Regions from separate parts of the Kocuria sp. CPCC 205231 genome, predicted to be linked through region 1. Evidence: predicted binding sites of a transcription regulator. Region 1 holds the regulator's gene; each other region holds the start of a gene.
The links. Region 1 encodes LexA, which represses DNA repair genes until DNA is damaged. Its sites were predicted from a motif close to TCGAACANNTGTTCGA; they were not measured.
Positions count from the first base shown of each region.

Region 2: a site for LexA is predicted at 3,143-3,158, ahead of RF640_RS13435 (DNA polymerase III subunit alpha). Genes of this name have one in related genera too.
Region 3: a site for LexA is predicted at 3,037-3,052, ahead of RF640_RS14470 (LexA family protein). Genes of this name have one in related genera too.

Region 1 is NZ_JAVKPP010000004.1:276,242-281,545, reverse strand. Features, by position in the region: gene RF640_RS05920 (histidinol-phosphate transaminase) at 1-492, opposite strand, end outside; gene RF640_RS05915 (hypothetical protein) at 583-1,011, opposite strand; gene lexA (transcriptional repressor LexA) at 1,356-2,135, shown strand; gene RF640_RS05905 (ATP-dependent DNA helicase) at 2,286-4,364, opposite strand; gene hflX (GTPase HflX) at 4,369-5,304, opposite strand, start outside.
Region 2 is NZ_JAVKPP010000012.1:96,212-101,515, forward strand. Features, by position in the region: gene RF640_RS13420 (hypothetical protein) at 14-589, shown strand; gene RF640_RS13425 (tartrate dehydrogenase) at 666-1,763, opposite strand; gene RF640_RS13430 (LysR family transcriptional regulator) at 1,891-2,886, opposite strand; gene RF640_RS13435 (DNA polymerase III subunit alpha) at 3,167-5,304, shown strand, end outside.
Region 3 is NZ_JAVKPP010000014.1:51,094-56,397, reverse strand. Features, by position in the region: gene RF640_RS14480 (glutaredoxin domain-containing protein) at 69-332, opposite strand; gene RF640_RS14475 (Y-family DNA polymerase) at 1,312-2,571, opposite strand; gene RF640_RS14470 (LexA family protein) at 2,586-3,026, opposite strand; gene RF640_RS14465 (hypothetical protein) at 3,155-4,255, opposite strand; gene RF640_RS14460 (hypothetical protein) at 4,522-4,740, opposite strand; gene RF640_RS14455 (hypothetical protein) at 5,094-5,285, opposite strand; gene RF640_RS14450 (hypothetical protein) at 5,208-5,304, shown strand, end outside.

The sequences.
Region 1 (5,304 bases):
GAAGACCACGTCGGGGCGGTGCCGGCGCACCTGCTCGGCCGCGGACTCCGCGGACAGGCCGAAGTCCGCCGCCCGCTCCCCGGCGACGAAGCCGGTGTGCGTGCCGGAGGCCAGCAGCGGGTACATCGAGTAGGTGGGGACGAAGCTGAGCAGGGTGCGGCCCGGGCCGCCGAAGGCCTGCAGGATCTGCTGCAGGATCTCGTTGGACCCGTTGGCCGCCCACAGGTTCCCGGGCCCGAGCCCGTGGCCGAGGTACGCGGCGAGCTCCTCGCGCAGGGCGGTGAACTCGCGGTCCGGGTACCGGTTGAGGGTCCAGGCCGCCTCGGTGACCTCCCGGACGATCGCCGCGTGCACGTCCGCCGGGACCGGATGGGTGTTCTCGTTGGTGTTGAGCGCCACGGCGACGTCGAGCTGCGGGGCGCCGTACGGCGTCTTGCCGCGCAGGTCGTCGCGGAGCGGGAGGGCGTTGAGTCGGTCCAGGTTCTGCGTCACCCGGACAGTTTAGTGCTCCGCCCGGGGCGTACAGATCGGGGTGTACAGAGCGGGGCGTACAGAGCGGGGCGTGCTGATCGGGCGGGCGGCTCAGGCGGCCGGGACCTCGAGGAGCTGGCCGGCCACGAGCACGGAGCTGTCCAGGTCGTTGAGCTCCACGATCTCGTCCATGACCTCCCGCGGGTCCCGGTCCGGATCGGCCGCCACGGCGAGCTCCCACAGGCTCTGCCCGGGGAACACGGTGGTCTGCTCGGTCCCGGAGCCCGGGACGGGTGCGCTCGTGGCCGTGGCCGTCGAGGGGACGAGGAAGATCACGGCGAGCACCACCAGGGCGGCGGAGCCGGCCAGGACGGGCAGCCCCAGGAACACCAGGCGGCCGCGGCGGGTCAGGGTCAGCGGGGTGCGGGACGCGGAGCGGGCGGGACGGGCCCGCCGGAGCGCACGGCCGAGCCCCCGGGCGGATCCTGCGGACTCGCGGCGGCGGGCGACGACGGCGGTGAGGGTGGCACTGGCACTCATGACATGAACTCCTTGACGTTCCCGCACGGAGCGGGCGATCTCGAACACCGGTCCGGTCGACGACCCTCGCGGGCCTCCATTCGATCGAACATACTTTCGAATACCGATGACCCATGTCTAGCACGTGTCTGCGAATGCTGTCGACAGCGGGTCGTACATATGTTTGAACACACACGGCGTGTCGCCTAGGCTGAGGACAGGTCCGGGCCCCCGGCCGGCGCGCGCTGCGGATCCCCTGCGCCTGCCGACCGGGACCCATCGAACCACCCGGGTCCGACATCGGAACCGGGACCGCGCAGACCGGCTGCGGCACCTGCAGCCGGACGGGAAAGGACGACGCTCCCATGGCCCAGCCCCCCACCCCCGAGGAGCCCCGCGCCCGGGGCGCCCGCCCCGGGGCACGCTCGCGCAGCCGCGGGCTCACCGTGCGCCAGCGCACCATCCTCGAGGCCATCCAGCGCTCCATCGCCGAGCACGGCTATCCGCCGTCCATGCGGGAGATCGGGGACCTCGTGGGCCTGGCCTCGCTCTCCAGCGTCACCCACCAGCTCGCCCAGCTCGAGAAGCTGGGCTATCTGCGCCGCGACCCCAAGCGCCCGCGGGCCATGGAGGTGCTCACTCCCCTGCAGCTGCGCGGGACCGCCGGGGCGGAGTCCGCCGAGCCGTCGCAGGAGGCCCCGGCGGCACCGGCGAGCCGGACCGCTCGTCCCGCCGCCCAGAACGCCGTGGCCGAGCTGTCCACCTCGGCGGACGTGACGATGGTCCCCCTGGTGGGCCACATCGCCGCCGGCGGGCCGATCACGGCCGAGCAGTCCGTGGAGGACGTCCTCGCGCTGCCCCGCCAGCTGGTCGGGCACGGCGAGCTGTTCATGCTGCGCGTCAAGGGCGACTCGATGATCGACGCCGCGATCTGCGACGGCGACTGGGTGGTGGTGCGCCGGCAGAGCGCCGCCGACAACGGTGACATCGTGGCCGCCCTGCTCGACGACGAGGCCACGGTCAAGACCTTCCGCCAGCGGGACGGCCACACCTGGCTGCTGCCGCAGAACACGCGCTACGAGCCGATCCTCGGCGACCACGCCACCGTGATGGGCAAGGTCGTCTCGGTGCTGCGCAGCCTCTGAGCCGCCGCACGCCCGGGACCCGGGCCCTCCGCCGCCGGTGGGGGGGCCCGTTGCCGTCCGGGCCGGCCGCCGTCCGGACACCTCCTGCTGTCCGCACCCCGTGCGGGCCCGGCGCGGTCCGGGGAGACCCCGGGCGTCCGCCGGACGTGCTCAGCCCACGGAGAGCCGCTGCAGGGCGCCGAGCACCACCTGGCGGTCCGTGGTGGTCCACAGCGGCGGCAGGGACCCGCGGAGGAAGCCGCCGTAGCGGGCGGTCGCGATCCGGGAGTCCAGGATCGCCACGACGCCCCGGTCCCCGCCCGCGCGGATGAGCCGCCCGGCCCCCTGGGCGAGCCGCACGGCCGCGTGCGTCGCGGACACGGACATGAACCCGTTGCCGCCGGCCCGTTCCGCGGCGCGGCTGCGGGCGCTCGCCAGCGGGTCGTCCGGGCGCGGGAAGGGGATCCGGTCGATCATCACGAGCCGGCACGAGGCCCCCGGGACGTCGACGCCCTGCCACAGGCTCATCGTGCCGAACAGGCTCGTGGCCGGGTCGTCGGTGAACTCCTGGACGAGTCCCGCGAGCGAGGACTCCCCCTGGCACAGGATCGGCAGGTCGGTGCGCCCGCGGAGCGCCTCGGCCGCCTCCTCCGCCGCCCGGCGGGAGGAGAAGAGCCCGAGGGCCCCGCCCCTGGAGGCCTCCAGCAGGGCCAGCATCTCGTCCAGCTGGGCCTCCGTGAGCCGGCGGCCGGGCTTCTCCAGGTGCTTGGCGAGGTAGAGGATGCCCTGCTTCGGGTAGTCGAACGGGCTGCCGACGTCCACGCCCTCCCAGCGCGGGGCGCCCTCGCCCCGCAGGCCGAGGGCGCCGGCGGCGGAGTCGAAGGACGAGCCGACGGACAGGGTGGCGGAGGTGAGGACCACGGTGCGCCCGTCGAAGAGCCCCTCCCGCAGGGTGCCGGCCACGCTGAGCGGGGCCACGTGCAGGGTCGCCGGGTCGGTGTCCTCCGCGGGCACGTAGCCGCGGCCCGGCTCCCAGCCGCCCTGGCGCGAGATCCACAGCACCTCGCGGTGCTCCTCGGCGGCGAGGATCCGCTCGGCCAGGTCGAGGACGTCGCTCACCCGGGAGCGGGCCATCTGCCGGCCGGCGTCCCCGTCCTTCTCCCCGGGACCGGCCTTGGACTCGGTCATCACGGTGCGGGCGGCGTCCCGGATCTGGGCCACGGCCGCCGCCTGGGCGTCCCCGAGGCCGCGGTGCAGCAGCTCGGCGGGAGCGCCCATCAGGGCGGCCTCGAGGTTGGCGGCCCCGGCGGTGAGCGAGTCGGGGCTCGCGGAGGTGTGCTTGCGCGCGGACGCGGCGGCCGAGCGGACCATCGCCGCGGAGAGCTGTCCGGTGACGGCGCCCGTCACCCGGTCCTGGAGCTCGTGGGCCTCGTCGATGACCACGACGTCGTGCTCGGGCAGCACCGTGATGCCCTCGAACGCGTTGATCGCGAGCAGGGCGTGGTTGGTGATGACGATGTCGGCCTCACCGGCCCGCTGCTTGGCGAGCTCCGCGAAGCAGTCCTCGACCAGGGGACAGCTGCGGCCCAGGCACTCCTTGGCCGTGACCGACACCTGGCGCCAGGCGCGGTCGCTGACCCCGGGGAGCACCTCGTCCCGGTCGCCGGTCCCGGTCTCGCGGGCCCACTCGCGCAGGCGCTGGACCTCCTGCCCCAGCCGCCCGGGGTTCTCGGCGGCCTCGGGCTGCGGCGGGCCGGGGTGCGGGGCGGCGTCGGGCAGCGCGAAGAGCGCGCCGGGCTCGTCGTCGGACGGGTAGCCGCCCTCGATCTTGTGCAGGCACGCGTAGTTGCTGCGGCCCTTGAGCAGGGCCACGTCCACGTCCCGCTCGAGCTCGCCCTCGAGGGCGGCCAGCAGGCGCGGCACGTCCCGGCCGACGATCTGCGACTGCAGCGCGAGCGTCGCGGTGGCCACGACCACCGGCTTGTCCGCGCGCTGGGCGTGCTCCACGAGCGGGGCCAGGTACGCGAGGGACTTGCCGGTGCCGGTCCCCGCCTGGACCAGCAGGTGCCGGCCCCGGTCCAGGGCCTCGGCCACCTTGGCGGTCATCAGCCGCTGCCCGTCCCGGATCTGCCCGCCCATCGCGGTCACGGCGGTGTCCAGCAGGGCCAGGGAGTCCTTGGCCCCGGGCAGGGTCTCCGGGCGCACGCCCGAGACGTCGTGCCCGGACTCGTCCACGAATGCGGCGGCCACGCGCTCAGGCGCTCTCGGCGCCGAAGCCGGGAGCGCGCTCGGGGGCGAACTCCGCGAGCTCGGCCGCGAGGTCCTCGCGGACCTTCACGAGCAGGTGGGTGCCCTCGGGCAGGTGCTCGGTGCGCAGGATCTCCGCGTCCCAGTCGTGCAGCCGGCTGACCACGTCCCCGCGCTGGTAGGGCACGAGCAGGTCCAGCACCGTCTCGGGCCGCGGGATGGACTCGCTGATCCGCTGCCGGAGCTCCTCGATGCCCTCCCCGGTGCGGGCCGAGACCACCACCACGTTGCGCTCGCGCTGCTTGATCCGCTCGACCACGAACGGGTCGGCGGCATCCACCTTGTTCAGGGCGATGATCTCGGGGATGTTCTGCGCGTCGATGTCCGTGAAGACCTGGCGCACCGCGCGAATCTGGCCCTCGGGGTCCGGGTGGGAGGCGTCCACCACGTGCAGGATGAGGTCGGAGTCGGCGACCTCCTCCAGGGTGGAGCGGAACGCCTCGACGAGCTGCGTGGGCAGCGACCGGACGAAGCCGACCGTGTCCGAGAGCGTGTAGCCGATGCCGTCCGGTGTCTGCGCGCGGCGGACCGTGGGGTCCAGGGTGGCGAACAGGGCGTTCTCCACGAGCACGCCCGCGTCCGTGAGCCGGTTCAGCAGCGAGGACTTGCCCGCGTTGGTGTAGCCGGCGATCGCCACCGAGGGCACGGAGTGGCGGCGGCGGTTGAGCCGCTTGGTCTCGCGCGCCGGCTTCATCGCGGCGATCTCGCGCCGCAGCTTGGCCATGCGGGTGCGGATGCGCCGGCGGTCCAGCTCGATCTTGGTCTCACCGGGGCCGCGGGAGCCGATGCCCTCACCGGCGGCGGCGCGACCGCCGGCCTGGCGGGACAGGGACTCGCCCCAGCCGCGCAGGCGCGGGAGCAGGTACTCGAGCTGGGCGAGCTC
Region 2 (5,304 bases), on a different contig from region 1:
GGAGGGAGGTCGCGTGTCTGCCAGACGCTCCGCCGGGGGACGGTACCGGCTGGCCGGGCCGGCCGGGTCGGCCGTGGTCGTCCTCCTCGTGGTCCAGCTCCTCCTCCGGGGCGTGATCTCCGTGGCGCAGCTCGCGCTCGGAGCGGCGGCGCTCGTCGTCGTCGCGCTGGTGCTCGGCCAGCGGTTCCTCGTCCCCTGGCTGGCGCGCCGGTCCCCGAACCGGCCGCGCATCACCACGACCCGGGCGTGGACGTGCCCGATGCCCCCGGAGGAGGCCCTCGAGCGGATCCGCACGGCGTTCGAGGACCTCGACCCGGCGGTCCGCTCCCAGGAGTGCTGCGTGGAGGTCTCGGTGGGCTCGGACGTCACCTTCCGCCGGCGCGGGACGGCCTCCGAGTTCGGGTGGCGGGCCCTGCCCCTGCGGGCCACCTTCCGGGTGGCCCCCCGCGGCGGTGGGTCCGAGGTCGCCGCCGACGTGCGGGACGACCTCGGCTGGTACCCCGAGGCGCCCGGCAGGCTCGTGGAGGACGAGATCGACCGCCGCAGCGCCTCCCTGATCGAGCGGGCGATCTGCGCCACTGGACGCTGACCGCCGCGCCCGGCGCGGCGCCGGCCGGTCCTCGGAGTTGTCCCGGGCGGGGCGGGGGCCGGAGGGACGGGAAGCCTCAGGCGGAGGTCAGCGAGGCAGCCAGGGCGTCGACGACGGCCCGGGTGATCTCGGCGGTGTCGGCGGTGCCGCCGATGTCACGGGTGAGGTGCCCGGCGGCGGTGGTGGCCTCGATCGCGGCCTCCACCCGGCGGGCCTCGGCGTGCAGACCGAAGTGGTCCAGCATCAGGGCGGCGCTGGCGATCGCCCCGATCGGGTTGCAGATGCCCTGGCCGGCGATGTCCGGGGCGGTGCCGTGGACGGGCTCGAACATCGAGGGGAACCGGCGCTCCGGGTCGAGGTTCGCACTGGCGGCCAGGCCGAGGCTGCCGGCCAGGGCGGAGCCGAGGTCGGAGAGGATGTCGGCGTTGAGGTTGGAGGCCACCACCACGGAGAGCTCCTCGGGGTGCAGGACGAACTTGGCGCTCATCGCGTCCACCAGCACCGACTCCGTCTGCACGTCGGGGTAGTCGGCGGCGACGCGGGCGAAGACCTCGTCCCACAGCACCATGCCGTACTGCTGGGCGTTGGACTTCGTGACGCTGGAGACCTTCTTGACCGTGCGGGTGCGGGCGAGGTCGAAGGCGAAGCGGATGATGCGCTCGCAGCCCTTCTCCGTGAACAGGGAGGACTGGACGGCGACCTCGTTGCCGGGACCCCGGCCGGCGAGGTTCCGCCCGCCGAGCCCGGCGTACTCGCCCTCGCTGTTCTCCCGCACCACGACCCAGTCCAGCTCGGTGTCGTCGGCCTTGCGCAGCGGGGAGACCACGCCGGGGAGGAAGCGCACGGGGCGGATGTTGGCCCACTGGTCGAAGTTCTGGGTGATGTTCAGCCGCAGCCCCCACAGGGACACGTGGTCGGGGACGTTCTCCCACCCCACGGCCCCGAAGTAGATGGCGTCGAAGTCCTGGAGGGTCTCCAGCCCGTCGGCCGGCATCATCACCCCGTGCTGGGCGTAGTACGCACTGCCCCAGGGGAACTCGGTCCAGTCGAAGGAGAACGCCCCGTTCGACTGCTCGGCCACCGCGTCCAGGACCGTGCGGCCGGCGGCGACGACCTCCTGGCCCACGCCGTCGGCAGGGATCGAGGCGATCGTGAAGACCTGGTGCTCGGCCATGGGGTGCTCTCCTTCTCGGGTGCTCTGCTCGTGGTGTCCGCAGCGCAGTGCGGCACCGGGTTCCAGTAGAGCGCCCCGAGCACCATGAGGTCCAAGACCGGAATCCCATCCCCCGGATAGGAATCCCCTATGACACGATCCGCGGCGCGTCCTGCGGCGCCGTCCCCTCCGGCCGGCCCGCCCTCTCGGCCCGGTCCGGCGCCGTTCCCTCCGGTGCCCGGGAGCAATCCGCGGCGTGCCGGGCCGCGTGCTCGGCGGCGACCGCCAGGAACGCTCGGGCGGCCGGGGTCAGGTGCGCCGGGCGGCTGAGCACGGCCACGTGCAGCACGGTGACCGGTTCGATCCGCAGCACCCGCAGCCCTGCGGCGCGCGCCAGCGGGGTCCAGGAGGAGGGCAGCACCGCGTGCCCGACCCCTGCCAGCACCAGCGGGAGGACCGAGGTGCGGTGGGCGACCTCGGCGGCGATCTCGACCGGCACCCCGCCGGCCAGGGCGTCGTCGACCAGCCGCCGCATCAGCGAGCCCTGCTGGGAGACGACCACCCGGTGCCCGGCCAGGTCCTCCCGGCGGATGGCGTGCCCGTCACCGAAGGTGTCCGCCTGCGGTGCCACGATCAGCACCAGGGGCTGCTGCTCCAGGTGCATCACCTCGACCTCGGCGGAGCGGAACGGGTGCTCCGAGCCCAGGACGCCGATCTCGGCGCGGCCGGTGCGCACCGCGTCGGCCACCTCCTCGGGGGTGAAGGCCGCGTCCACGCTGACCGTCACGGCCGGGTGGGCCCGCGCGTAGGCGGCGATCATCGACGTGAGCGGTTCGACGCCGGGGGAGGGCATGGCGACCACGTCCAGGCGGCCGCTGCGCACCCCGCGCAGGTCGTCGACGGCGGACCGGGCGGCCTCCAGGTCCCGGACCACCACCCGGGCCGGGCCCACCAGCTCCTCGCCGGCCTCGCTGAGCACCACCCGCCGCCCGATCCGGTGGAACAGCGGCACCCCCAGTTCCCGCTCGAGGCCCTTGATCGTCTGGGACAGGGAGGGCTGGGCGATGAGCAGCTGCTCCGCGGCGCGGGTGAAGCCGCCGTGGTCCACCACGGCCAGGAAGTACATGAGCTGCCGGACGTCCATCGTCGTCTCCTCCTGCGTCCGTGCGGCGGGGGTGCGGGCCCCTCGGTCCTGCCCGTGGGTGCAGGAAACAACATGCCACAGAAGTGCGGCATCCCCCGTCCCGGAACGAGGGCGTCCCCGTGCGCGGCGCCCCTGCGGGCCGTGGGCGGATCGTGTCCCGCCCGGGTCCGGCGTCCTCCTGGGCCGGCGTGCGCCGCCACGGACGCCCAGGAGCCGGAGTTCTCGCGGCCCCGGCGGTTTGCAATTGACTTAAGATTCGAACACGTATTCGAATGGGGGCGTGAGCTTTCCGCACCTGCACGTCGCCACCGCCTTCAGCGCCCACTTCGGGGTCAGCCGACCTGCCGTCCTGGCGGCCGCCGCCGCGGCGGACGGCGCGGACGCGCTCGCCTGCACCGACCGGGACGGGCTCTACGGCGCGATCAAGCACCTGGGCGCGTGCCGGGAGCACGGCATCGACCCGGTCCTGGGGGCCGACCTCGCCCTGCTGGACCCCGGCCGCGAGCGCGCCCTCGGCCGCGTGGTGGTCCTGGCGGCCGGCGGCACCGCCGGTGCGGGCTACGCCGCCCTGTGCCGGCTCGTCTCCACCGCCCACGCCGCAGCGGGCCCGCCCGGGGTGACCGCCGCCGAGATCGCGGCCGCCGCACACTCGCCCCGGCACGGGGAGCCGGTCCTGACCGTCCTGCTCGGGCCCTCCTCCGACGTCGGGCAGGAGCTCGCGGCCCGCCGCTACCGCACCGGGCGCGCCGCCCTGGCCCGGTGGCGGACCCTGCTCCCCGCACCGGCGCTCGCCGTGGAGGTGGTCTCGCACCTCGCCGCCCCCGGCACGGCGTGCAGCACCTCCCACGCGGCCCGGATGCTGCGCGCCGCCCTCGAGGCGGGGCTGACCCCCGTACTGACCAACGCGGTGCGCTACGCCACGCCCGCCGAGGCCGCCACCGCCGACGTCCTCGACGCCGCCCGCGCCCTCACCCCGCTCGAGACCCTCGGGGCGCGCACCGGCCACGCCCCCGGCGGCAGGGCCACCGGGCGGACCGGGACGTCCCGACGGACGACGGCGCCGGAGCCGCTGCAGCCCAACGGCCAGGGCTGGCTCAAGTCCGCCCGGCAGATGCGCGCGCTCGCCGCGGAGATCGCCCGGGCCGCGGACCTCGGCGCGGCCGGGGCCGCGGCCCTGCTGGCGGGCACCCAGCGGGTGGCCGACCGGTGCCGGCTGGACCCGGTCGCCGACTGCGGCTGGGGGCGGCCGGTGGTGCCCGAGGCCTCCGTGCTGGGCCTGGACCGGCCGGCGCCCGCAGAGCTGCGGGCCCGGTGCGAGACGGGGCTGGGCCGCCGCTACCCGGGCCGCCGCATGACACGGGCCGTGCGGGACCGGCTGGAGCAGGAGCTGGGGGTGATCGAGGACCTCGGCTTCGCCTCCTACTTCCTCACCGTGGCCGAGGTCTCGGCGATGATCGGGCAGATGGGGGTCCGCCACGCCGCCCGCGGCTCGGGGGTGTCCTCGCTCGTCAACTATCTGCTCGACGTCTCCCAGGTGGACCCGCTCGAGCACGAGCTGCTCTTCGAGCGCTTCCTCTCCAACGACCGCTCGACCCTCCCGGACATCGACATCGATGTCGAGTCGGCCGAGCGCCACCGCGTCTACCGGCGGATCTTCGAGCGCTTCGGCCCCGAACGGGTGAGCCTCATGAGCATGCAGAACGCCTACCGGGCCCGCGGTGCCGTCCGGGACGCCGGGCTGGCGCTCGGCATCGACCCCGAGACCGTGGACGGCGCGGCCAAGCAGCTGTGGCACCTGCCGGCCTCGGCGCTGCGGGAGACCATCGCCCGCCAGCCGGAGCTGCGGGACTTCGCCGAGCAGGTGGCCCAGGAGAAGCAGCTCGACCTCCTCGTGGACCTCACCGAGCGCCTGGACCGGCTGCCCCGGCACATCTCCATGCACCCGTGCGGGGTGATCCTGGGGGACCTGAGCCTCCTGGACCGCACCCCGGTGCAGTCCAGTGGGACGGGGATGCCCATGAGCCAGTTCGACAAGCACGACATGGACCCCATGGGCATGCTCAAGCTCGACATCCTCGGCGTGCGGATGCAGTCGGCGCTCGCCCACGCCGTCGACGAGGTGGCCCGCACCCACCCGGACCGGCCCCGCCTGGACCTCGAGGCGATCCCCGTGGACGACGGGAGGACGTTCGAGCTCATCCGCTCGACCCACACCCTGGGGTGCTTCCAGATCGAGTCCCCGGGCCAGCGCGAGCTCATCGGCAAGATGGCGCCCACGAGCTTCCGCGACCTCATCGTGGACATCTCCCTGTTCCGTCCCGGGCCGATGCACTCGGACATGGTGCGCCCCTACCTGGAGCACCGCCACGGCTGGTCCGCGCCCGTCTCGATCCACCCGTCCCTCGACCCGATCCTCGC
Region 3 (5,304 bases), on a different contig from region 1:
GCGTCCTCCTGGGGGCGGTGGACTTCGCGGGGTCCGGGGGGGGGTGCCGTGGATCTGCGGGCGACAGGTTAGGTCAGCTCGGCGCGCCGTCGCACCAGGGCGTGGAGCTTGTCCGGGCGCAGGCCGTGCCAATGGTCGCCGACGGTGCCATCGTCGTCTCGGACCACGGTCACGGGCACTCCCTGGTAGCCCAGGCCGCGGAGGAAGTCGACGGCCACGGGCAGGGAGGCGACATTGATCAGGCCGAAGGGGATGTCCTTGCGGTCCATGGCCTGGCCGGCGGCCTGGCAGTCAACACACCCGGGGAGGGTGTAGAGGGTGATGGTGGTCATGATGCCCTCCTGGGCTCAGGGGAAGAGCGGGTCTTGGACGTAGAGGCTGTGCCCGGCGGCGGCACCGTCGTGGAGGTCGGCAACGACTCCGGCGGTGCCGGCGCCGGAAACACCGTGGGGATAGAGCGTGTGGGCGATGTCGAAGTATTGAGGCCATCCTCGCCAACAGGTCTGACTTCGGTACTCCTACCATCAATTTACTCCGTTACATGAATGGGGTAAATGGTGAGAATGGATGATTTTGAGGAAGAGGTTGGGAATGATCGGACGGACAAAAGCCCCCGCCGACGAGCGGTCGGCAGGGGCGTCAGCATCCGCTTGGACACCACGCGGAAGGGCGGCCACCTAAGGGTCCCTGCGAACGTGGAGTAGCTCGAATCCCTCGGGGACGGACGCTAGTAGTTGCCCGAGGGCGACAACGTAATCCTCGCCCTCGGCTTCAACCTCATGGGCCGCCGTGGATCGGATCCTGCCGACAATCTTCATGCTGGGCTCCTACTTCATGCAGCGACATGCCCACCCTGCGAAGACTTCAGCAGGGCACACATGGTCGAATTTTGCGCGGATGCCAGCTCGCCCCCGCCTGCTGCCTCTCGTGGACCCCAGTGCCCACAGAGCGACCGAGTCGTCGGAGCTCAAAGGGCTGAGCGGACCCCCAAGGCTCCCATTCTCGCTGGACATCTTTACCCCCTCACATCACTCAATCGGAGGATTTGCCTCTATTTATTCCAAAACATCCTTTTAGCCCACCACAGTCGTATGCCACCTCTACCGCAAGCAAGGTGCTGGTAATGATCGCGGTCCAGTCCGGGCTCGGAGGTTCCCGCGGCTTCCCTTGGGCAATCATTTTGGAGGCCCGCCAGGGCCGAGGAAATGTGCGGCAGCCATCGTCCGCCAACCCAGCCCCAAGGAGGAGTGGCGCCTTGATCGGGTGGGGGAGTAGGTCAGTGCTAGTACGGCCCAGCTAAGAAGTGCGTGTTCAGGAGACGGTGCGGAGCTCGTTCCAGTCGGTGGTATAGCGCGGGGAGAGATCGGCTTGGCGGTTGCTCCAGGGGGCGGGGGAGTGGGCGCCGTGTCGGCCTAGGGCGAGGGTGCCGGTGCCGAAGCGGCGGTTGACCGCATCGATGAGCTCCCCGATGGGAGCGGGTTGCTCGAGCACCCCGGGCAGGACGGGTACCGAGCCCTCGGGGGCGAGGTCTGTGCAGAGGATGCCGGCGCGCATGTAGGACATGCCGTGCATCAGCTTGGGCACCAGCGCGGCCCGGGCGGCGGCCACCAGGGGGCCGGGTTCGTTGGTGGGCACGGCCAGGCGTACGTGCGCGGAGACGTTGTGGGTGGGTCCGGGCCGGTGCGGGGAGGTGCTGGCGAAGACCGTGAGGCGCCCGGTGACCTCGCCTTCCTTCCGCAGTCGGCGGGAGGCGCGTTGGGCGAACTCGGCTACGGCTTGGCCCACGATCTCCGGGTCCCAGATCGGGTCCGGGAACGATCGGGAGACCAGGATCTGCTGCTTGGTGGCGACCTCGTCCTCGAGGGGGAGGGCGGGGAAGCCGTTGAGCTCCAGGACGGTGCGCATCTGCACCACGGAGAACTTGTGACGGATGGCCACCGGGTCGGCATCGCGCAGGTCGGCGATGGTCTCGATGCCCATCGCCTCCAGTCGCTTGGCCAGCCGCCCGGCGATGCCCCAGACTTCGGTGACCGGTAGGGCTTTCATGAGCCGGTCCCAGTACCCCTCGGGGGCCTGGTCCCAGTGGACGACCCCACCGGTGGCGGGCAGCTTCTTGGCGGTCTCGGCGGCGATCTTGGCCCGCGTCTTGGAGCTGGCGATCCCAATGCTTACCGGCAGCCCGACATTGCGGGCCACGGTGGCCTGCAGCCGGCGCGCCCACCGCGCCTGTTCTGCGGGTGTGCCGGCGGGTGGGAGGAGGAAGCATTCGTCGATGGAGTACACCTCCTGCCCCAGGGCGTGGCGGGCCAGCAGCAGCATCACCCGCTGCGACAGGTCTGCGTAGAGCTGGTAGTTGGAGGAGCGTTTGAGCAGCCCCCAGCGTCCGGCGTCGGCGCGCAGCTGGAACCAGGGGTCGCCCATCTTGATGCCCAGGGCTTTGGCCTCGGCGCTGCGGGCGACGACGCAGCCGTCGTTGTTGGAGAGCACCACCAGTGGCTTGCCGGTCAGGGAGGGTTCGAAGAGGGCCTCGCAGGAGGCGTAGAAGTTGTTCACGTCGACCAGGGCGATCACCGTCGTCCACCGTCCTAGTGCAGCTTTCGCTGGTTGAGGTGGCGGATGCCGTAGACCACAACACCCCAAATGTGCAGGGTCGACAGGGACGGGACCTCCACGTCGGGGTAGGCCGGGTTCTCCGGGTGCAGCACGACCTTCTCGGGGTGGATGTGGAGGGTTTTGATGGTGAAGTCCCCGTCGAGGACGGCGATCACGACATCGCCGTGCCTGGGGGTCAGGGAGCGGTCCACGAGGACTTCGTCGCCGTGGTAGATCCCGATGCCTTCCATGGAGTCTCCGGTGACGCGGAAGAGGTAGGTGGAGGTGACGTCTCTGATCAGGACCTCGTTGAGGTCGATCCGGCCGTCGTCGAAGCTGTCCTGGGCAGGGGAGGGGAAGCCAGCCGGGACTCGGACCAGGACCGCAGAGACCAGCGCGGGGCGGTCAATGGTGAGCGGTACTGGATGTCTCATGCCGCCAGGATAGAACACATATTCTAAAGCTCAGCCCATAAACACAATAAGCTAGTACAGATATACGGTTTGGCTGGTGTCGATGCTGCGGATTCTCCCCCGCCGACCGGACACGCCAAGGGACCCGGCTACGGAGCCGAGACGACGCCGGCGGCTTGGTTCTGGCCGGCGGCGATCTGGGCGGCCCAGCGTTGCCGGAACGGCCGACGGGGGCCAGGGGCGGGGGAGGACGCTGGGGCGGCCGCGGCGGCAGCGATGCGGGCCGCGTAGCGTTCGGCGGCCGCCCGCGCTGCCGCGCGGCGCTGGGCGGCCTCGGCGGCGACACGCTGGTCGCGGGAGCGCAGGGGGGTGCCGTCGGGGTGGGTCCAGGCGCGCATCCGGGCGGCCAGCCAGGCTCCGGGGTTCTCGATGCCCTCCACGGTCAGGAAGCCGTAGCGGGTGCCCTGAGGGGTCCAGTCCAGGGCGGTGAGCACATCGGCGATGGTCCATCCGGCCTCGAAGAACGGCCTGAGCACGCTGGTGACGTGGGCGGTGGTGAGCTGGCGCAGCACGATGGCCTCGTGCTGGAGCTCCAGGGCAGCCGCCCGCTGAGTCTCCTTCCGCGCCCGACGGGTCACCCGCTTCGTCACAGGCTCCGTCGTCGCATGACGGGGCCACAGCGGGGCTGTACGACGGCTTAGGGCGGCGACCACTTCGCGCCGCTGCGCGGCGCGTTTTCGGCTGGGTCGCGGCGTAGCCGCGTCCTTCGGGGAAAGCTCTTCGCGCGCGTGCGGGGAAAGACTCTCCCACTTCGTGGGGACCGGGGTGTCAGTTAGTTCCACAGGCTCAAGGGCCGGCTGCGGGGTGCTGTGGATGAGCGCGTAGACGGGGGCCTCGCCCTGGGTGCGGCCGGTGGCACGCGGGGTGCGCCCCGCGCTGCGGCCGGTGGCCACCACGGCCAGCAGCCCGCAGTCGCGCAGGTGGCGGATCACCCGCGCCACGGTGGAGCGGGAGCGATCGATCTTCGCAGCGACCCAGTCCCAGGTCGTGCGCCAGGTGCGCGAGGCGGGGTCCTGCTGGCGGCAGATGATCTCCACCACGGCCAGCAGGTTCGCCCGGGCATCGGCACGGATCACCTCCAGGCTGGGGTGCTCCAGCACGGCTCGGCGCCAGGCGGCGACGTGCTTTGCGAGCTGGCACCCCGTGGGCACAGCCCGCAGCACGACGGCCTTGGACTGCTCATGCTCCACCCGCACACGACGGGTACGCGACGGGAACTCTTGGAGGTGCTGACGTTCTGGCAGGTCAGCGGCCAACGTCACGTCGGCGGCACGGAGCCGGGAGGACTCCACATGGTGACGCGTCTCGGCTACACTAAGGGGCACAACAGTCCCCTGGTATTGGGTTCATGACAGATTCGATTCAGTTAGCTGTTGAACCAGCTGTCCCCGGTCGCCAAACTAGCGACAGCTGATTGACTTAGACGGCCCGCCCACCACGGCGGGCCGTCAGTCATTTAATGGTCAAGAGGTAGTTGGTCCTTGTCCTGGTTCTGCCGGTCGTCAATCAGGTTCGGCAGCCCATAGTCACGATCAACCAGAGCACCCACATAGTCAGCCTGGGACAGGCCCAGCGCAGCTGCCCGCTCCGCCACGCGGCGGTGCTGAGCAGGCTTCACGCGCATGTTGAGTGCGACGCGCTGCCCGAACAGCTTGGGGGGTGTGTACTCCTTCATGTGCTCACCATCTCACACTGCTTTTGCTAGCGCTAGGAAGCCGCTGGGCGTGTCACGTTGCTGACTGGCAGCCGCATCCACTCCGTTGGAACCATGACGAGTCCAGCTCCCTTGTGCCGCGCCTCGTCCCTCGATTAGGGGACACCTGTGGATTGGCACTTATCCGCGAGAGCCCCCGGATACAGCGACCTTCCCCCTAGCGTGGGGCGATACCGCGACCCCCCGGGGGCAATTGGGGCAGCCGCATTTGCATACATATCATCGAGGCTGGGCCGGTACAGAGTGGCGGTCCAGCCGAGCGAGGTCGGGAAGGGGCTCGCGGAAGGATGATCAAGATGGCTTGCCGCCAGCAGTTAAGTCGACGCTTCCCCCAGGGCATAGGCACCCAAGGCGCTATACAGCTCTTGCACTCGCGCCTCGTTGAGGCTGTAGAGCATAGGCCGGCCACGGCCAGGAATCACCGCAGCATGTACCACCCCGAGGTCTTGGAGCTCGCGCAGCTGGGTGCTGAGGGTATCTACACCCAATCCGGTGCGCTCAACGATTTCTCCGCGGCGGCCCGGC